DNA from 4 places in the Citrobacter farmeri genome. Region 2 is predicted to be linked to each of the others. Evidence: predicted binding sites of a transcription regulator. Region 2 holds the regulator's gene; each other region holds the start of a gene.
What was found. Region 2 encodes LexA, which represses DNA repair genes until DNA is damaged. Its sites were predicted from a motif close to TNCTGTATGTACATACAGNA; they were not measured.
Positions count from the first base shown of each region.

Region 1: the regulator LexA is predicted to act here: its motif matches at 3,775-3,794, upstream of sbmC (DNA gyrase inhibitor SbmC).
Region 3: the regulator LexA is predicted to act here: its motif matches at 2,105-2,124, upstream of rmuC (DNA recombination protein RmuC).
Region 4: the regulator LexA is predicted to act here: its motif matches at 2,360-2,379, upstream of sulA (SOS-induced cell division inhibitor SulA).

Region 1 is NZ_CP077291.1:1,737,841-1,743,248, reverse strand. Features, by position in the region: gene I6L53_RS08110 (acetate/propionate family kinase) at 1-610, shown strand, start outside; gene I6L53_RS08105 (GHMP family kinase ATP-binding protein) at 702-1,568, shown strand; gene I6L53_RS08100 (DUF496 family protein) at 1,603-1,938, opposite strand; gene I6L53_RS08095 (FUSC family protein) at 2,100-3,158, opposite strand; gene sbmC (DNA gyrase inhibitor SbmC) at 3,285-3,758, opposite strand; gene dacD (serine-type D-Ala-D-Ala carboxypeptidase DacD) at 3,881-5,053, opposite strand; gene sbcB (exodeoxyribonuclease I) at 5,293-5,408, shown strand, end outside.
Region 2 is NZ_CP077291.1:334,993-340,400, forward strand. Features, by position in the region: gene plsB (glycerol-3-phosphate 1-O-acyltransferase PlsB) at 1-2,129, opposite strand, end outside; gene I6L53_RS01535 (diacylglycerol kinase) at 2,299-2,667, shown strand; gene lexA (transcriptional repressor LexA) at 2,791-3,399, shown strand; gene dinF (MATE family efflux transporter DinF) at 3,484-4,809, shown strand; gene I6L53_RS01550 (CsbD family protein) at 4,940-5,149, shown strand; gene zur (zinc uptake transcriptional repressor Zur) at 5,227-5,408, opposite strand, start outside.
Region 3 is NZ_CP077291.1:47,193-52,600, forward strand. Features, by position in the region: gene metE (5-methyltetrahydropteroyltriglutamate--homocysteine S-methyltransferase) at 1-146, shown strand, start outside; gene I6L53_RS00245 (dienelactone hydrolase family protein) at 185-994, opposite strand; gene udp (uridine phosphorylase) at 1,255-2,016, shown strand; gene rmuC (DNA recombination protein RmuC) at 2,168-3,595, shown strand; gene ubiE (bifunctional demethylmenaquinone methyltransferase/2-methoxy-6-polyprenyl-1,4-benzoquinol methylase UbiE) at 3,690-4,445, shown strand; gene ubiJ (ubiquinone biosynthesis protein UbiJ) at 4,459-5,064, shown strand; gene ubiB (ubiquinone biosynthesis regulatory protein kinase UbiB) at 5,061-5,408, shown strand, end outside.
Region 4 is NZ_CP077291.1:2,916,017-2,921,424, reverse strand. Features, by position in the region: gene matP (macrodomain Ter protein MatP) at 1-333, shown strand, start outside; gene ompA (porin OmpA) at 417-1,472, opposite strand; gene sulA (SOS-induced cell division inhibitor SulA) at 1,829-2,338, opposite strand; gene I6L53_RS13805 (TfoX/Sxy family DNA transformation protein) at 2,556-3,185, shown strand; gene yccS (YccS family putative transporter) at 3,139-5,301, opposite strand; gene I6L53_RS13795 (YccF domain-containing protein) at 5,320-5,408, opposite strand, start outside.

The DNA.
Region 1 (5,408 bases), 1.4 Mb from region 2:
CGTTGTGTGTTGTCATCTGGGCAACGGCAGCAGTATTTGTGCGATTAAGGGCGGGAAGTCGGTGAATACATCGATGGGTTTCACCCCGCAGTCTGGCGTCATGATGGGAACCCGTAGCGGAGATATCGACCCGTCTATCTTGCCGTGGGTTGCCCAGCGTGAAAACATGACCCCGCAGCAACTCAACCACCTGCTGAACAATGAATCCGGGCTGCTTGGCGTTTCAGGCGTCTCGCATGACTATCGTGACGTTGAACAGGCCGCCGACGGCGGGAACCCTCGCGCCACGCTCGCCCTGTCGCTATTTGCGGAGCGTATTCGTGCCACGATTGGCAGCTATATTATGCAGATGGGGGGACTGGATGCTCTGGTGTTTACCGGTGGTATCGGAGAAAACTCGGCGCGCGCCAGAGCGGCAGTCTGTCAGAATCTGCACTTCCTGGGTCTTGCCATAGATGAAGAGAAGAACCAACGGAATGCGACCTTTATTCAGGCGGAAAACGCGATCGTTAAGGTCGCGGTCATCAACACCAACGAAGAGCTGATGATAGCCCAGGACGTGATGCGGATTGCTCTCGCAGAATCAGAATCTTTCGTCGTGTCGGCCTGAGTTCGCGCCGCACAAATTGCGGCAAATCATGGTAATAGCGCAATCGCCATGACACTATGCGCCGAGGATTGCAGAGCGGAAAGGTGATAACGTGGCTGTTGCGCAGTGCCCCGCGTCATGCGGAGAGCTTATTCAGGGCTGGATTATGGGCAGCGAGAAACTGGTCTCCTGCCCGGTTGACTGGTACAGCACCGTCGAGGTCAGTACCGGTTCCCCTTTAACAGATGAGCGCCCTCTTTCCCGGGCGATGGTTAACACACTCCTTGAACACTGGAATTACCCCGCGCACCTGAGCCAGGATATCCGTATTTCGATCCATTCAACCATCCCAGTTGCAAAAGGCATGGCCAGCAGTACGGCGGATATCGCCGCCACAGCCGTCGCCACTGCGCAGCACCTCGGTCATCAACTGGATGAATCCACGCTCGCACAGCTTTGCGTCTCACTGGAACCGACCGACAGCACCGTTTTTCATCAACTCACTCTGTTTGACCACAACGACGCATCGACGCAAATCTCCTGCGATTCTCAACCAACGCTTGATCTCCTCGTGCTGGAAAGCCCGCAAACTTTACGTACTGCTGACTATCACCGCATTCCGCGGCAGGCTGGCTTGCATGCTGGCGCGCCTGCGCTGAAGCGGGCATGGGAAAAAGTACAAGAAGCCTGCGCGGAGCAGAATCCTTATCGGATGGGAGAAGCGGCGACGCTGAGCGCTATTGCCAGCCAGATGTTGTTGCCGAAGCCCGATTTCGATGCGCTATTGTCGCTGGTTGAAGAGTGCGATTTATACGGTGTGAACGTGGCGCACAGTGGCAGCGTCGTCGGACTGATGCTCGACAGGCAGCGACACGATGTGGACTACGTTAAGTGGCTACTGGCAAAGAACAGACTGACCGAACACTGGCCGGAACAGCACTTATTGCGGATGGTCAGCGGCGGCGTAAAACCTCAGTGAGGATCGCACTGCGGATCCTCACTGCATACAAACGTTACTCCGCTTTCGCGTCGCCGTTTTTCATTTCGCCCATCGCTTTCAGTTTCTTGGAAATGTCGCGACGTTCTTTGGAGATCTCTGCATTTTTGATGATGTAGTCATCAACGCGATCTTCATAGTCGCTCTTCATGCTGGCGATGATGCCCTGAATAGCTTCAACGCTCATACCCGGTTTGATGTAATCACTCAGGTTGTCCAGCAGCAGAACACGTTTCTGGTTGTCACGGATCTTTTTCTCAACGTCCTGGATTTCACGCTGCAGTTTGTTTTTACGACGGAACAGACGGACAAATTCCAGCACGTCCTGGAAAGATGGCTTGGTAGTTTCCATTTTTACACCCCTGATAATGTGAGAGTCGGATTCGTTTAAACGATAGGGCTAACATTACTTTTCGCAGCCACAAATGACAATGGCTTCATTCTGGTTTCCATCATACCCTTATTCCTTGCTGAATCGAAGCAGCAGGGGCAGTATTCCCCCTTACCTGTTTTTTATTTGCGCAGTGCTCGGCAGATAAGATGCGACAGCAGCTCCAGTTGACGGGCCGTTTCCAGGCTTAGCCAGACGTAACCATGAATCGGTATTTCGGCCACATTGTGCTCATCATGTTGACGTATCAGCGTGCGCAGTTCGTTAACGGTCTCATTTAGTTTTTCACTGTTCGCGAGAATCGGTTGCGGATTACCTTCAAACAACGCATGAGCAATCGTCAGTAACGCCTGCTGGGTCATTTGCTGCGTTTCCCGCAGCGTATGGGCGTTGAGCATGACGAAATGGCTCTCACGGGTCGCCCACAGGGCATTGATCTGCAATTCAAGCATGCAAACCAGATTACGGTTGACGGTCTGAATGGCTTCAAAAATGGATTTCTGGATGCGCGTTTCTTTGCTTGCAGGAGTTATCAGTCCGCGCATTTTTACCACGTCAGCCAGGAGCTGTTGCAGATGTTTATCCAGCCGGGGACGTTCTAACAGATTAGGCGATAGCGCAGCCTGATACACACGGTTATAGGCCGTTACGCAGTGTGCCAGTTGGATGCGCCAGTGGATGAAGGCGCGCTGCGGCCAGATTCCAGTGAACAGCATGGCGAGGAGCGACCCGAGAATAACATCCCCGCCGCGCCAGAGCGCGGTCTCCATGTCGCCTGCGGGTGCGCCCACCACTACGGCTAAGGTTATGCCAATTAAAAGCGCCTGATACGGTTTTTTTCCTAGTGCGAGCCATCCGCAGAGGTACATCGCCGCCGCACACCAGAGCAGCATCAACGGCAATGAAAAAAGCTCCAGACGCAGCGCCACCAGACCCAGTACCGACCCGAGGATCGTGCCGCCAATCCGCTCATACGCGCGGGGAACCACGTTTCCCCAGAACGAGATTGGCCCCATGATCACCACCAGCGTAATCAAGGGCCATGTTCCTTCCGGAATGTTAAATAAACGAACGAGCAGAAAGGTCAAAATGAAGGCCAGCGCGATGCGAATACCATGCACGATGCGGTAATGGCGATACAGGCGTATTTCAAATGGGCTCAGTGACTTGTCGGCACGCACTCAGGCACTCCGTCAGGCAAGAATAAAAAAAAGATTGTACCTGTTTTTACGCGCAGAAGATTGTCACGGCGGACAGGACATCACGCTAAGCGTAGTCGCTCAGCGCCGGTCCGCCTGGTTTTATGCTTACTTCGTGGTAGGTTGCACCGATATATACATCTCAATATCCCAGTAACCGTCTTCGCAACCGTTGTTCAGATAGACTTCAAAGCAGGGTTTGCACGTCATTTCATACGTTTGATCCTGCATCAGGCTATTAAATAACTGATGCCATGGCGTCGCAAAGTCACCATTATCAACGCGCGCAACCGCCGTGGCGTAGTAACCGCCGTCGATTTCGCTGAGCGTCACGCCTTCACTGTTTTCCGGTATAACAAAATCGGCGGGCACAGAAACAACCGTACTACAGCGCAGTTTTTCGGCGGGCACTTCATCCGGATTGTCGAAGTAAACGGCGATCCATTCCTGCGCGACAACCTGCTTGCCATCCACCCACACCATCAGTTGGTCAAAGCCCTGTTTCACCTTCTGATCCCACGGCCCCACCAGGTGGAAACCTGCAACGGTGCGTTTATCAACATTTCTGATCTCGTAGTTCATGTTGCCTCCATTATTACACTGTATTTATATACAGTGTAACGAAGACTAAACAGCCATCACAAGCACTTTGTGGTTATTATGTGAGCGGAGCCGAACTCCTGCCAGTTTGTTGTCAGTACGACTCAGACTTTATGGTGAAAGTAGTCGCTCAGGCGGGAGAAAACGCCCCCCTTCCCAACGGCTTCCAGTGTCACCAGAGGCCAGTGAGCAACCAGTTTGTCACGGTCGTAGAGTTCAATTTCGCCGACCCGTTGATGCGCGGCGAGCGGTGCTTCCAGTTCCTTCTTATCGAGGATGTACTTCGCTTTGATGTTCGGGATTTCTGCCTTCGGCAGCGCCATCCAGAAATCGTGCTCGGTGCCCAACGCGATGTTCTCTTTATCGCCGTACCAGATGCGCTCCGTTCCAACCTGCTTACCGCTGCGCAGGATCTGCACCGTGTCGAAATGTTGTTGCCCCCAGTGCAGCAGTTTGCGCGCCTGCTCCTCACGCCCTTTCGGGCTATTCGCCCCCATCACTACGGCAATCAGTCGCCGCTGGCCATCCACCGCTGAGGCAATCAGGTTGAAGCCCGCGCCCGAAGTGTGCCCGGTTTTCAGCCCATCGACGTTCATGGTTTTGTCCCACAGCAGCCCGTTACGGTTCTGTTGTGTAATACCGTTCCAGGTGAGGCTTTTCTCACTGTACATATGATAGAACTCAGGCTCGCCATGAATGATAGCCCGGGACAACACCGCCAGATCGTAAGCCGAGCTGTGCTGACCGGGGGCATCCAGTCCGTGAACCGTCTCAAAATGGGTATCCTGCAAATTAAGCTTCTTAACGTAATTATTCATCATGGCGACAAACTGCGGCTGCCCACCGGCGATATAGTCAGCCAGCGCAACGCAGGCGTCGTTACCGGAATCAACAATCAGTCCACGGCTTAAATCGCGCACGGATACCCGATCACCTTCTTTGAGGAACATCAACGAGGATCCAACAAAGACCGGATTGTCCTTCGCCCACGCGTCGCGTCCCACCGTGACTATGTCATCCGGCGTAATGCGCTGGCTGTCAATGGCGCGGTCGACCACATAGCCGGTCATCAGTTTGGTCAGGCTGGCAGGATTGCGCTGCTGATGTTCATTACCCGCCGTGAGAATTTGCCCCGTGGTGTAATCCATAAGCACCCACGAACCGGCCTCGATGCTGGGCGGAGGGGGAGCAAAATTGGCCGAAGTAGCGGCAAACGCAGAAGAGAGATTCATCACAAGTAAAGAAGCGGCAATAAACTGACGGGGTTTCAACAGCATGTCCTCAGGTGTTCCAAAATAGCCGTCCTTTTTACGGAAAACTGGCGAAACAAACAGGGATTAATTGCAAGAAAATGTGACTTATCGCAGAGTTTTCTCTCTTGAGTCCCTCTGAGCGCGTTCCCGATCGCGAGTTTCTTCATGTCTTCGCGGCGAGTCCGGCTGATTACCGCGTCGAACTTTGGTACTCTGTGCAGTTCAGGCAGTGCGCAACCAGATGTCACGGAATCCACTTATTTATGAATGACGGCAAGCAGCAACCCACCTTTCTTTTTCACGATTACGAAACCTTTGGCGTTCACCCGGCGCTCGACAGACCTGCGCAATTTGCCGCCCTGCGTACCGATAGCGAATT
Region 2 (5,408 bases):
TAGCGTTGCAGCGTTTCGCGCGCACCTGCCGCCAACAGTTGCAGCGTGCGGGAGTGGGCCGGATTGATATGCAGCTCGTCATTCTGCAGTGTAATCAGCCCCTGGCGCTGCATCTCTGCCGTCAGCGCGTCAATCACGCCAGCCAGTTCATCGCGCTCCCAGCGCAGGAACAGTTCGGCTTTTAACATCGGGTAGAGCACGTCAACGTGTTGCAGCAGTGCTTCACGGGAAATATGACGATGCTGGGTCACGATCGCGGCCATCAGTGAAGGTAGCACCAGCATATGCGCGATGTTATTGCGATAGTAGGTCATCAGCACCGCCTGCTCGCGCGGCAGAATGATGATATCGCCAATGGTATCTTTCTCGACTTCGAACTTGTTCATCTGCAACGCGTGATCGATAAGATCGCTCGCGCTGACCGATGGCACAGTCGAATCAGAGGAATACGGCACATTGCGCATCAGATCCAGATAACAGTTGAGCTGCTCGGTCAGTTGCTCGCGGGTCAGCGAACGCTGACGGGAAGCTAACAGCGCGGTGCAGCACAGGTTCATCGCGTTAGCCGCACCCGCGTTGTTAATACGCACCATCAGCTCTGCCGCAATCCCGTTCACTGTCGGCGTCAGCCAGGCCGGACGCACGGCTTCGATAGGATCAATCGACTCGCGCCACTCCGGCACGTGGTGATTCAGGTACGTCATCAACGGCATTGGCTCGCCAAAGTTCACGTAGCCCTGACCGAGATTACGCAGCTTGCTCAAGCCACGCAGCATCTGCGGCAGACTCTCTTTCTCTTTGGTTGCCCCGCGCAGCTCTTTGGCATAGGTCCCCACTTCCATCACATGTTCGTAACCGATGTAAATCGGCACCAGGGTGATCGGACGGGTGCCACCGCGCAGCATCGCCTGAATAGTCATTGATAGCGTGCCGGTTTTCGGATCCAGCAGACGACCCGTACGGGAACGACCGCCTTCGACAAAGTATTCAACCGAGTAGCCGCGGCTGAACAGTTCGCCCAGATACTCACGGAAGACGGTGGAATAGAGCTTATTGCCCTTAAAGGTACGGCGAATAAAGAACGCGCCCAGGCGGCGGAAGATCGGGCCTGCTGGCCAAAAGTTCAGGTTGATACCCGCGGCAATATGCGGTGGCACCAGCCCCTGGTGATAGAGCACGTAGGAGAGCAGCAGATAGTCCATGTGGCTGCGGTGGCAGGGAACATAGACAATTTCGTGCCCGTCGTGCGCCAGTTGGCGAACGCGCTCGGCGTTATGAACGTTGATCCCCTGATAGAGCCGGTTCCAGGTGAAACCCAGGATGCGGTCGGTCAGGCGAATCATTTCGTATGAGAAGTTGGCGGCGATCTCTTCCATCAGCGCAATCGCGTTTTGCTGTGCCTTTTCATGGGAGATTTTCTTGCTGCGCGCTTCATCTTCGACCGCGCGGGCAATCGCTTTGGACGCCAACAGTTTGTTGAAGAGATCCTGACGTGCAGGCAGGCGCGGTCCCACAGCGGCAAGACGCTGACGGGCGAAGTGCATACGCGCCACGCGTGCCAGTTTCTGCGCAATGATTTTATCCGTGCCGTGCTCATCGGCCATTCGGCGCAGGGACACGGAAGGTGAGAAACGGACAAAGCTGTCGCGCCCCAGCCAGGAGACGGCAAAGAATTTCTGGATGCCGTTAAGCATGCGCAGTGGCGGGTTAACCTCACCCTTCTCACGGCCCGGCGAGCGTCCAAACATCACCGACACTGGCACCATTTGCACATCCAGGTCTGGATTGCTGCGATGCAGGTCGAGATAGTTATGGAACAGCTTGATGGACTCTTCTTTCGGTGTGTAATAGGTGAATACCCGCGGTCCGCCGTGAATGAATACATAGCGTGGCAACTGGGTGCCATCGATCTCCAGCGGCACTAACGGGTCGGGGAGATCGTGCGCCAGACATTGCGCGCGCAGCGTCAGCAAGTCCGCTTTGGAGTTGTACGGTAAAACGTACATAATTGGACGAGAGGTATTGAGTCCCAATTCCGGGGCAGGATCTGCCGGAATAGACTTGCTTTTTACCAGTACACTTAATGGTAAATTCAGGATTTTGTAGTAAATTCGTGGCCAGCCGGACATAAACGATGTAAAGCCTCTGGTTAATAATGCAATTGCGTTGCAAGGATATCAGAAAGTCATGTGAATTTCTGGTGTATCCCGTCATACTTCGCGCCGCGTGCCCTAACTCGAATCACATGAGTTAATTAGACAATGTCATTGACGCCAATAATGCAAAAAGGTTCTTTTAATGGCTAATAATACCACTGGATTCACCCGAATTATCAAAGCTGCAGGCTATTCCTGGAAAGGTTTTCGCGCCGCGTGGATTAACGAGGCCGCGTTCCGTCAGGAGAGTGTGGCGGTTTTGCTGGCCGTCGCTATCGCCTGCTGGCTGGATGTGGATGCCATCACGCGCGTTCTATTGATCGGCTCCGTTATGCTGGTCATGATTGTTGAAATTCTGAACAGCGCCATTGAGGCCGTGGTGGACCGTATCGGCTCTGATTATCATGAACTCTCTGGTCGTGCAAAAGATATGGGATCGGCGGCGGTGCTGCTCTCTATCATTGTGGCGCTGATCACCTGGGGCCTCCTGCTGTGGACACATTTTCGCTAAGGTTTTTTCGACCCTGATTCCATAACAGGTTAAATCTGCTGTTGAATGTGCAGTTTGTGGTTCCAAAATCACCTTTAGCTGTATATACTCACAGCATAACTGTATATACACCCAGGGGGCGGAATGAAAGCGTTAACGGCCAGGCAACAAGAGGTGTTTGATCTCATTCGGGATCACATCAGCCAGACAGGTATGCCACCGACGCGTGCGGAGATCGCACAGCGTTTGGGGTTCCGTTCCCCAAACGCGGCTGAAGAACACCTGAAAGCGCTGGCGCGGAAAGGGGCAATTGAAATCGTCTCCGGCGCTTCTCGCGGCATTCGACTGCTGCAGGAAGAAGAAGAGGGGTTACCGCTTATCGGTCGTGTCGCGGCGGGCGAACCACTGTTGGCGCAGCAGCACATCGAAGGCCATTATCAGGTGGACCCGTCTCTGTTTAAGCCGAATGCCGATTTCCTGCTGCGCGTCAGCGGGATGTCGATGAAAGATATCGGTATTATGGATGGCGATCTGTTGGCGGTACACAAAACCCAGGATGTGCGTAACGGCCAGGTGGTTGTGGCGCGTATCGACGACGAAGTGACGGTCAAACGCTTGAAAAAACAGGGCAATAAAGTTGAGTTACTGCCTGAAAACAGCGAATTTAAACCTATCCTGGTTGACCTTCGCGAACAGAATTTCACCATCGAAGGATTGGCCGTTGGCGTCATCCGTAACGGTGAATGGCTGTAGTAATCCTGTAGGCCGGATAAGGCGTTTACGCCGTTATCCGGCACTCTCACCACTCTCGTTATGACCTCTTCTCAGGCTCGCTCCATGCCGTTTTTTGCTTCTGCTGACAAGGCGCTCTGGCGTCTCGCCTTACCTATGATTTTCTCCAATATCACCGTTCCTCTGCTGGGACTGGTGGATACGGCGGTCATTGGTCACCTGGACAGCCCTGTATATCTTGGCGGGGTGGCAGTGGGGGCGACGGCAACGAGTTTTCTGTTCATGCTCCTGCTCTTTTTACGCATGAGCACGACCGGGCTGACGGCGCAGGCGTTCGGCGCGAAGAATCCTCAGGCGCTGGCACGGGCTCTGGTGCAACCGCTGATCCTGGCGTTGGGCGCTGGGGCTATGATTGCGCTCTTTCGCACACCGATTATCGATCTGGCGCTGCACATCGTGGGTGGTAGCGAAGCGGTGCTGGAGCAGGCAAGACGGTTTCTGGCCATTCGCTGGCTGAGCGCTCCGGCGTCGCTGGCGAATCTGGTACTGCTCGGCTGGTTGCTGGGCGTACAGTACGCGCGTGCACCGGTTATTCTGCTGATTGTCGGCAATATTTTGAATATTGTGCTCGACCTTTGGCTGGTGATGGGGCTGCACATGAACGTGCAAGGGGCCGCGCTGGCGACGGTAATCGCGGAATATGCGACGCTGCTGATCGGTTTGTTGATGGTGCGTAAAGTACTGCGCCTGCGTGGTGTCTCCCGCGCCATGCTCAAACAGGCCTGGCGGGGAAATGTACGCCGCCTTCTGGCGCTTAATCGCGACATCATGCTGCGTTCACTGCTGCTGCAGCTCTGCTTTGGCGCGATCACCGTGCTGGGGGCCAGACTGGGCAGCGATATCATCGCCGTTAACGCCGTGTTGATGACGCTGCTGACGTTTACGGCCTATGCGCTGGATGGCTTTGCCTACGCCGTGGAGGCGCATTCCGGTCAGGCTTATGGCGCCCGCGACGGCAGTCAGTTACTGGAAGTCTGGCGTGCGGCGTGCCGTCAGTCAGGCATCGTCGCACTGCTGTTTTCACTGGTCTATTTACTCGCGGGCGAACCGATCGTTGCGCTGCTGACATCACTACCGCAAATCCAACAACTTGCCGATCGCTACCTGGTCTGGCAGGCGATTTTGCCTCTGGTTGGTGTCTGGTGTTATCTGCTGGATGGCATGTTTATCGGCGCAACGCGGGCGGCTGAAATGCGTAACAGCATGGCGGTGGCGGCTACCGGGTTTGCGCTGACGCTGCTGGCGCTACCCGTGTTGGGTAATCACGGTTTATGGCTGGCGCTGGCGGTTTTTCTGGCGCTGCGCGGGTTGTCATTAGCCTGGATTTGGCGACGTCACTGGCGAAACGGGACCTGGTTTGCTGCCTCGTAATGGTTAAAGATTCTGAATAGTGAATTTAACCCAGAATCTATGACTACACTTAATCTCACGTCCAGCAGAAAACGAACGCAGTTGGGCGGTTTACTCTCACTATTCACAGCCTGGTAAAGAGGACGTTATGATGAATAAAGACGAAGTCGGCGGTAACTGGAAACAGTTTAAAGGTAAGGTGAAAGAGCAGTGGGGCAAACTGACCGATGACGATATGACGGTCATTGAAGGTAAGCGTGATCAACTGGTAGGTAAAATTCAGGAACGCTATGGTTACGCGAAAGATCAGGCGGAGAAAGAGGTCGATAGCTGGGAAAAACGCAACGACTATCGCTGGTAATCCCCCCTCTTACCCGTGAGTACAAGGATGTACCCCCCTCTGTTTGCTTCGGGCGGCATAGCATGCCGCCCTCGCCTTTAACGAGGTTTCTTTTTAACCTGAATCGAATGATCGTGCTGGCACTCGCCAGGGTGACGACAGGCTTCTACTTCCACGCAGGCTGAACATAATCCGTGTGCTTCAATGACATTGTGGCGCAGAGCAAATCCCATCTTCGCCGCCAGCGTATGCATAATGTCTTCCACGCCTTCCGCACACT
Region 3 (5,408 bases), 290 kb from region 2:
CGCTGTTGCAAAAAGCGGCGCAGCGTATCCCGGCTGAACGCCTGTGGGTGAACCCGGACTGTGGCCTGAAAACCCGTGGCTGGCCGGAAACCCGTGCAGCGCTGGCGAATATGGTTCAGGCAGCACAGAATTTGCGTCAGGCGTGATCCTGAAAAAGCTGGCCCGGTGAGTACCGGGCCAGAACTTATTTCTTACTTCCGTACTGCGCAAACCACGCCAGCATCCTTTGCCAGCCGTCTTTGGCGGATTCTTCGTGATAGCTCGAGCGATAGTCGGCATTGAAGGCGTGACCGGCATCGGGATAGACGATAATCTCCGTGTTGGCGTTAGCGGCGCGTAGCGCCTGGCGCATGGTCTCCACGCTTTCCTGCGAAATACTGTTATCCTGACCGCCGTACAAACCTAGCACCGGGGCGTTCAGATCGGTCGCCACGTCGACAGGATGTTTTGGCGAATTCAACGTCTTATCACCCACCAGCTTTCCATACCAGGCCACGGCGGCTTTCAACTGCGGGTTATGTGCCGCGTACAGCCAGGCAATGCGTCCACCCCAACAAAAGCCAGTGATCATCAGGCGATGTACATCCCCACCGTTACGGGACGCCCAACTGGCGACGTGATCCAGATCGGCCAGTACCTGAGAGTCCGGCACTTTTGCCACCAGACCGCTGAGCAGGGTGGGAATATCGGCGAAATCATTCGGATCGCCCTCGCGGAAATAGAGTTCCGGCGCGATAGCCAGATACCCCTCCAGTGCCAGACGACGGCAGATGTCCCGGATATGTTCATGCACACCAAAGATTTCCTGCACTACAATGACCACAGGCAGTGGGCCATCGTTTTTTTTCGGGCGCGCGTGATACGCCGGCATATCGTCACCCTGGGAAGGGATTGAGGTAATACCCGCGACAATGGTGTCGTCCGGAGTATGAACTGAGGTAGAGGCAATAGGGGATGCTGCAGGTGCAAAACCGGTTTGTGGTGTTGATGTCATGGTATTCTCCGTACCCTTAGAAAAATAGCGCACTATTAACTATAGACAGCCTTTAACCATTCACACTGCCTCAAACGGTTCGCTTTTTGTTCGAAGAAAGCGAAAATCGGACTGTTAATGTGATTTGAGTCACTTTTTACAGGTAAGTCTATGCAACTTAATTGCATCATGGTGATGAGAATCACGAAAATATCTTAAGTCCTTCGGTAAAGTGTCTTTTTGCTTCTTCTGACAAAAACCGAATCACAGAGGAGTTTTATATGTCCAGGTCTGACGTTTTTCATCTCGGCCTCACCAAGAACGATTTACAAGGGGCTACGCTGGCTATCGTCCCTGGCGATCCGGAACGTGTGGAAAAGATCGCCGCGCTGATGGAGAAGCCGGTTAAGCTGGCATCTCACCGTGAATTCACCACCTGGCGTGCGGAACTGGACGGTAAAGCCATCATTGTTTGCTCGACCGGTATCGGCGGCCCGTCTACTTCTATTGCGGTGGAGGAACTGGCTCAGTTGGGCATTCGTACCTTCCTGCGTATTGGCACCACCGGTGCCATTCAGCCGCACATCAATGTCGGCGATGTTCTGGTCACCACGGCGTCCGTTCGTCTGGATGGCGCGAGCCTGCACTTTGCGCCGATGGAGTACCCGGCAGTCGCTGACTTTGAATGCACCACCGCTCTGGTTGAAGCGGCAAAATCCATCGGAGCCACTACTCACGTGGGCGTGACCGCCTCTTCTGACACCTTCTACCCGGGCCAGGAACGCTATGACACCTTCTCTGGTCGCGTGGTGCGTCGTTTCAAAGGTTCTATGGAAGAGTGGCAGTCAATGGGCGTGATGAACTACGAAATGGAGTCCGCCACGCTGCTGACCATGTGTGCAAGCCAGGGCCTGCGTGCCGGGATGGTTGCGGGCGTGATCGTCAACCGTACTCAGCAAGAGATCCCGAATGCTGAGACGATGAAACAAACCGAAAGCCACGCGGTGAAAATCGTGGTGGAAGCGGCGCGTCGTCTGATTTAATTCTCTTCCCCTCCATAAAAGGCCGACGCGTTCGGCCTTTTGCTTTTACGCGATTATTTGCGTAGCGCCTCGCAGGAAAGTTCTTTAAAACTGGACGTTTATACAGCACAATTCTATTTTGTGCGGGTGATGTATGGCGTCGGGAGGCATTTTGGATATCTCAATCATCATTTATGCGGTTATTGCACTGGTGGGCATTGCGCTTGGCTGGCTGTTGGCCAGCTATCAGCATGCGCAGCAGAAAGCCGAGCAATTCGCTGAACGTGAAGAGATGGTTGCGGCATTAAGCGCAGCAAAACAACAGATTGCCCAAAGCGAGCACTGGCGCGATGAGTGTGAGTTACTTAATAACGAATTACGTAGCCTGCGCAGTATTAATACTTCGCTGGAAGCGGATCTGCGTGAAGTCACCACGCGCATGGAAGCAACTCAGCAACATGCAGAAGATAAAATCCGCCAGATGATCAACAGCGAGCAGCGTCTGAGCGAACAGTTTGAAAACCTGGCGAACCGAATCTTTGAACAGAGCAATCGCCGGGTTGATGAGCAAAACCGGCAGAGCCTGAATGGTCTGCTGACGCCGTTGCGTGAACAACTGGACGGCTTCCGTCGCCAGGTCCAGGATAGCTTTGGTCAGGAAGCGCGCGAGCGTCACACCCTGGCGCATGAAATCCGTAATCTCCAACAGCTTAATGCACAAATGGCCCAGGAAGCGGTCAACCTGACGCGTGCGCTGAAAGGCGATAACAAAACGCAGGGGAACTGGGGCGAAGTTGTGCTCACCCGCGTGCTGGAGGCGTCCGGATTGCGTGAAGGATACGAGTACGAAACGCAGGTCAGTATTGAAAATGACGTCCGCTCTCGTATGCAGCCCGACGTGATCGTGCGCTTGCCGCAGGGCAAAGATGTGGTGATTGACGCCAAGATGACGCTGGTGGCCTATGAGCGCTATTTTAATGCACAAGATGATTACACCCGCGAAAACGCGCTCCAGGAGCACATTGCCTCGGTGCGTAATCACATTCGTCTGCTCGGGCGGAAGGATTACCAGCAACTTCCGGGACTGCGTACTCTGGATTACGTGCTGATGTTTATCCCGGTGGAGCCGGCTTTTCTGTTGGCGCTCGACCGACAGCCAGAACTGATTACCGAGGCGCTTAAAAATAATATTATGCTGGTTAGCCCAACGACGTTACTGGTGGCATTGCGAACCATTGCGAATTTGTGGCGCTACGAACATCAAAGTCGTAATGCGCAGCAGATTGCGGACCGTGCGAGCAAGCTCTATGACAAAATGCGCCTCTTCGTCGATGATATGTCCGCCATCGGGCAGAGTCTGGATAAAGCTCAGGATAATTATCGTCAGGCGATGAAAAAGCTCTCGTCAGGACGTGGCAACGTGCTGGCGCAGGCCGAAGCGTTTCGCAGTTTAGGGGTAGAAATTAAGCGCGAGATTAATCCTGAACTGGCAGAACAGGCCACCACACAGGATGAAGAGTATCGGTTGCGATCGGTACCCGAAGAGCAGGAAGACACGTCTTATTCTGATGACGACGGGATAAAGCAGCAATCGAATTAGTCCATCCGGGATAGCCTGGACGGGCAGAAGGGTAGGGCAATGAGCCCCAATCTGTTACACTTCTCGAACAATTTTTAGATGAGCAGGCACTGAGATGGTGGATAATTCACAAGAAACGACGCACTTTGGTTTTCAGACTGTCGCTAAAGAACATAAAGCGGACATGGTGGCCCACGTTTTTCATTCAGTGGCATCAAAATATGATGTCATGAATGATTTAATGTCTTTTGGCATTCATCGTTTGTGGAAACGCTTCACCATCGACTGTAGCGGCGTCCGCCGTGGTCAGACAGTGCTGGATTTAGCCGGGGGGACCGGCGATCTGACGGCCAAATTCTCTCGCCTGGTCGGAGAGACCGGCAAGGTGATTCTGGCGGATATCAATGACTCAATGCTCAAAATGGGTCGCGAGAAGCTGCGCAATATCGGCGTGATTGGTAACGTGGAATACGTCCAGGCCAATGCGGAAGCGCTGCCGTTCCCGGACAATACTTTTGACTGTATTACCATTTCCTTCGGTTTGCGTAACGTCACGGACAAAGACAAAGCCCTGCGCTCTATGTTCCGCGTCCTGAAGCCGGGCGGTCGTCTGCTGGTGCTGGAATTTTCTAAACCGATTATCGAGCCGCTGAGCAAAGCGTACGACGCCTACTCTTTCCATATCCTGCCGCGTATCGGTTCTATGGTCGCCAATGATGCCGACAGCTATCGCTATCTGGCGGAATCCATCCGCATGCATCCCGATCAGGACACATTGAAAGCGATGATGCAGGACGCCGGGTTCGAGAGCGTCGACTATTACAACCTGACAGCGGGTGTGGTTGCGCTGCATCGCGGCTATAAGTTCTGACAGGAGAACGGGGATGCCTTTTAAACCCTTAGTGACTGCGGGAATGGAAAGTCTGCTTAATTCATTCCTGTACCGTTCGCCGGCGTTGAAAACGGCGCGAGCGCGTCTGCTGGGAAAAGTGCTGCGTGTGGAGCTAAAAGGCTTTTCGACATCATTAATTCTGCTGTTCAGCGAGCGTCAGGTTGACGTGTTGGGCGAGTGGGCTGGCGAGGCCGACTGTACGGTAATCACCCATGCCAGCGTGTTGCCAAAATTACGCGACCGCCAGCAACTGACCGCGTTAATTCGCAGTGGCGAACTGGAAGTGCAGGGTGATATTCAGGTTGTGCAAAATTTCGTTGCCCTTGCAGACCTGGCGGAATTTGATCCTGCTGAACTGCTGGCACCCTATACCGGCGACATCGCAGCAGAAGGGATCAGCAAAGCCCTTCGTGGCGGGGCCAAATTTCTCCGTCACGGGATCCAACGTCAGCAACGCTATGTTGCTGAAGCCATTACGGAAGAGTGGCGAATGGCACCCGGACCGCTTGAGGTTGCCTGGTTTGCGGAGGAAACGGCAGCCGTGGAGCGCGCTGTCGATACGCTGACCCGGCGGCTGGAAAAACTGGAGGCTAAATGACGCCAGGTGAAGTACGGCGCCTATATTTCATCATTCGCACTTTCTTAAGTTACGGACTTGATGAGCTCATCCCCAAAATGCGGATCACGCTGCCGCTGCGGTTATGGCGTTATTGCCTGTTCTGGATGCCGAACCGGCATAAAGAAAAATTGCTGGGAGAGAGACTGAGACTGGCTCTGCAGGAGTTAGGGCCAGTGTGGATCAAGTTTGGCCAAATGCTCTCGACCCGACGCGATCTCTTCCCTCCGCATATTGCCGATCAGTTGGCGTTGTTACAGGACAAAGTCGCTCCCTTCGATGGTAAGCTGGCAAAAGCGCAGATCGAACAAGCCATGGGCGGACTC
Region 4 (5,408 bases), 2.3 Mb from region 2:
GTGGATTTGTTGCTTACGCTGGAAAATGAACCGGTGCGGGTCAATATCTGGATTGATGAACATATGAATCCCGCGCTACAAAACCGAATGAAGCAGACAATACGTGCGCGGCGTAAACGCCATTTCAATGCTGAACATCAGCACACGCGAAAGAAATCGATCGATCTGGAATTTATCGTTTGGCAGCGACTGGCAGGGCTGGCGCAGCGGCGTGGCAAAACGTTATCAGAGACCGTGGTCCAGTTGATTGAAGATGCGGAAAATAAAGAGAAGTATGCCAACAAGATGTCGTCGTTGAAGCAAGACCTGCAGGCGTTGTTGGGCAAAGAGTAATCCGCGACGTTACAACCATTCCATTGTGCAGATAACAGACGAAAAAAAACCCCGCTCTGCGGGGTTTTTTATTAGACGGAAACTTAAGCCTGCGGCTGAGTTACAACGTCTTTGACACCTTTAACTTCGATCTCAACGCGACGATCCGGGGCCAGGCAGTCGATCAGTGCAGCGCGAGCTTTCACGTTGTCACAGGTGTTGCCAGTAACCGGGTTGGATTCGCCCATACCACGTGCGGAGATTTTGTCAGCCGGGATACCTTTAGAGATCAGGTAATCAACAACAGACTGAGCACGTTTCTCAGACAGACCCTGGTTGTAAGCGTCAGAACCGATGCGGTCAGTGAAGCCCAGAACCACTACGGAACCGTCTTTCGGATCCAGGTTGCTCAGCTGGCTGTACATCTGATCCAGAGCCTGCTGGCCTTCTGGTTTCAGAGTCGCTTTGTTGAAGTTGAACAGAACGTCAGACTTCAGAGTGAAGTGTTTGGTCTGTACTTCTGGAGCCGGAGCCGGAGCCGGAGCTACGATCGGAGCAGCTTGTTCCTGCTGACCGAAACGGTAAGAAACACCTACGCTCAGCAGACCGTTGTCCGGACGAGTACCGATGGTGTTAGCGTCACCGATGTTGTTGGTCCACTGGTATTCCAGACGGGTAGCGATTTCAGGAGTAATTGCGTACTCAACACCACCTGCGAATACTGGGGATACGCCAGTGTCGTGATCTTTGGTAGATGCGCCACCCGGTACGTTAGACTTGGTGTCTGCACGCCATACCATACCACCCAGACGAGTGTAGATGTCCAGATCGTCAGTGATTGGGTAACCCAGTTTAGCGGTCAGCTGAACGCCCTGAGCTTTGTAAGCACCGTTGATGTTGTCACCTTTGTACGGCATACGACCTAACCAGTCGTAACCCATTTCAAAGCCAACATACGGGTTAACCTGGTAACCACCGAACGCGCCAGCACCCAGTTGGTTTTCGTGGGTCGGACCGTTGTTGTTGATGAAACCAGTGTCATGGTACTGGGACCAGCCCAGTTTAGCACCAGTGTACCAGGTGTTATCTTTCGGAGCGGCCTGCGCTACGGTAGCGAAACCAGCCAGTGCCACTGCAATCGCGATAGCTGTCTTTTTCATTTTTTGCGCCTCGTTATCATCCAAAATACGCCATGAATATCTCCAACGAGATAACACGGTTAAATCCATCACCGGGGGACTTGCTCAATAGTTACTCTACCGATATCTGCGGCTTATGCCGAGCACCCCTGGCGATGTAAAGTCTACAACGTAGTTGAAAACTTACAAGTGTGAACTCTGTCAGGCATATGAAAAAAAAAAGCTTGTATACATAATATTTAACATTTTGTGCATCAAAATTTTCCCACCGATTTCGCTGGAACCGCGTCTGCCAAGCGTTCACAGAAAAAATGCGTTAGTCCTCAATGCGAAGGTCCTGGGTGGAAAAAAAATTCCAGGATAAATCCTAATTTCACTCAATGATACAAATTTGAGTGAATTTTTAGCCCGGTTTGCTGTCTCGTGGCATGAGTGTGTGCATTCACAGGGCGCATGATAAATCCCATGGCATTTCCCTCATCCGCAGCCTTGACCAATTCAGCATGTTCTTCTTCTGTTAACTCTTCTGCCAGCCAGCCAATTACCACGCTGTAATTGCCCGTGCGTAATGCACGAATCATCGATTCCAGCGTATGACAGGGGGACAATTGGTTAATTTGCATCACTTTGGTCAGCGGCAGGCCAGCAGACTGAACCCACTCACGGCTCAGCTTTTGCTGTGGCGTCAGCCAGAGCTGCCAGCGCGATTGCTGACCTAACTGCTGAAGAAGCGGTAACAGCAGTAACTGCGTCATCATGGGCTGGTCTTCGCGGTAGACCACTTCGCTGATAAGCCCAGTGGACACTTTCTCAGAAGAGACGCGCGCCAACGTGTTCGATGTGGAAGAAAATGACGGAGAACGATTTGCGTAGCCTGAAGTGTACATAATCAATCCAGCCCTGTGAGTTACTGTATGGATGTACAGTAACCCTGATGTCGTGAAAGATCAACCTTATTTTCGGAAACAGACTCGCATTTTTTATTCATGGTAGCGGTAAAAACGAAATACAACTTGCCCCGTGAGAATAAGTTGCCTATTTTCGTCAGTAACGGATCCGTGACGACAAATCATTCTTTTAGTTTATGATTTAACAGGGAATTTTATGAAAGTACACTCCTATGACAGGATCTATAAATCACAGGAATATTTATCTTCTCTGGGGACGATCCATTTCCGTTCACTGTTCGGCAGCTACAGTCTGACTATCAAGAATACCGTCTTTGCGATGGTCGCGAATGGTGAGCTTTATCTGCGTGCCTGTGAGCAAAGCGTACAGTATTGTGTGCAGCATTCTCCAGTATGGCTGACATTTCTTAAACGCGGGCGTCCGGTCATGCTCAACTATTATCAGGTTGATGAAAGTCTTTGGCGCGACCAACAACAGTTGATCCAGTTATCGAAGTTTTCGCTGGATGCCGCGTTACAGGAGAAGTTGACTCGCTGTTCTCAGCAGCGTCTTAAGGATCTCCCCAATATGACCTTTCATCTGGAGAGTTTGCTGAATGACGCGGGGATCTACGACGTCGCCACTCTGCGTATGCTGGGGGCTAAAATGTGCTGGTTGCGACTTCGACAGATGAATAAATCCATCACTGACAAGGTGCTTTTTAATCTTGAAGGGGCCATTTATGGCATTCATGAAGCGGCGCTCCCGGCGATACGTCGCCAGGAGCTTGCTCTGTGGGTTAAGTCGCTTTCGCCGGCGCTGGTGTCTGTGGAGAAGATTGAGTGATTTGCCGCTGTAGTCGGCCCATTTCCGGCAGCAGGGCCACCAGTAGCCCAACTTGCTGAATCACCAGTGGCTCTTTGCTGTCCGGGCGCGGCTCAAGGTGCTGGATGCGCTGTTTCAGTTCGGCCAATGCTTGTTGCACCCGCTCTTCGTCGGCCGGGAGATGATGTAGCGCATCATCGACATAACAGACCGCATCGTCCAGTAATGCCAGGACGTCCGGGTTGGTGAGTTGTTCGCGATGCGCGCCTAATGCGGAAATATAACTGGTGAAGGTATGGTTGAGGCAGAGCAAACGGAACGCTGCCTCACGCGTCTGCGGGGTTACATCGGGCTCGCTGGACATGTTTGACACCACGGAGGCCAGTTCCGCATCGCGGTTATGAGCATCGCGTCGAGCAATCCGATACGCCAGTCGATTGTCGCGTCCCTGATGATACTGTTCCAGGATAGCGTCCAGATAGCGACAGTTGGCGTCGGTCGCTCTTTCCATCATTCGCGGGAGATTACGGAAACGCCAGTCAGGCCAGATAAAGCTTACCGCCGCCCAGGCAATGGCGCAGCCGATGAGCGTATCAATCACCCGGGGAAGGGCAACTTCAAATCCTTCGCCGAGCAAGTTGAAGCACAGCAGGACCAGCAGCGTAATAAACATGGTGGCGTGGGCATACTGGACGTTGCGAAAGGCAAAGAACAGCACGCCGGTGATCACCAGCAAAATGAGCTGCCCCTCCAGTGACGGAACGAACCACAAAATCGGGATACCAATCGCAACCCCGACCAGTGTCCCGATGATCCTCAGCGCCAGACGGTGCCGCGTGGCGTTGTAGTTTGGCTGGCAAACAAACAGACTGGTCAGCAGGATCCAGTACCCGTGATGCATCCCGGTTATCTGAATGATGGCATAGCCGACGCACAGAACCAGAGACATCCTGACTGCATGGCGAAACAGAGCAGATTCCGGGGTGAAGTTTCGGCTCAGTCGCAGCCAGATATCGCTAAATCCGTGCGGACTGTCATCGGCAAGCTGATTCTCCGACTCGTTGCGCGGCATGGCCTGTGCCTGTTCCGATTCAATTGTTGCCAGTTGTGCATCGATAGCGCGCAAATTAGCCAGCAAAAATCCCAGCGTTTTCAGCAGATCGGCGGGGGCGCCGTTTGTCCGCATCCGTTCAAGCGTGGCATCGAGATGCGTAAAGGCGCGCTCGAAATGTGGATCGTGCTGATAGGGGACGCGAAGCAAAATAGAGCGCGACAGTTGCAGGCAGGCCTGTCCCTGCATCGACATCAGTCGTTGAAAGCGGAACATGACGTCGCTGTGACGAAAATGGTCGCGCAGCGTCTGGTATTGAATATGTGAGGAACTGGCACGTTCATGAATATCCTGCGCCACAAAGTAATAATGCAGAGTTCGTCGCGTGCCGCGCTGCCCCCGGTCGCCGCGCAGGCGAGTCAGCAGGGACACCTTCGTCTGATTCAGCGTCGCCATCAGTTGGCCGTTGGCCAGCGCTAAATCATAAAGCGGTGCCTGGCTTTCGTCTTCAATATCCGGGTCAAAAAGACGCGATTTCAGCTCCAGATAGTGCGCCAGTTGTTCGTAGCTGCGTGCCAGATTGTCCTGCAATGGACGAATCGGGAAGAGAAGATGACCGGTAAGCGTCAGCCCGTTGTACCAGATAGCGCCTGCCAGCAGCAGAAGCGGTTGCTGATACCACTGGGCGTACAACGATGCGCCAAGCATGGTGTAAATCGCGATCAGCAGCGCGCCAAAAGCAATCGTCGCATAACGCTGCCCTAAACCGCCGAGCAGGATAAAACCGCTGGTAGAGAGCGTCAATCCGATGGCGAACAGCCACGGGTACGGGAAAAGTAGCTCGACCGAGGCGGAGGCGATAAAAAAGCAGATGAGCGTGATGATCAGGTTACGCAGACGGCCCGCGAGCCGATCGTCCAGATCGGTTAACGCCGCCGCCACCATCCCCAGCGTCAGGGGGATGGTCAGTTTGACATCGCCCAGCCACCAGGGCAGGGCAGTTGTTCCGCAGAGGGCGATAAAAATACGCACGTAATACAACCAGGTGCTGTTCCAGGTATAGCGGCGAAGCAAGGGACTTAACATACTGGCTTAGCGTCCTGGTTATTCAAAACGACGGCGGGCGTTCGCTTCACGTGCCGCACGCGCGACTTCCACGGAGACGACGCGACGTCCCACCGGCCAGAGTGCAA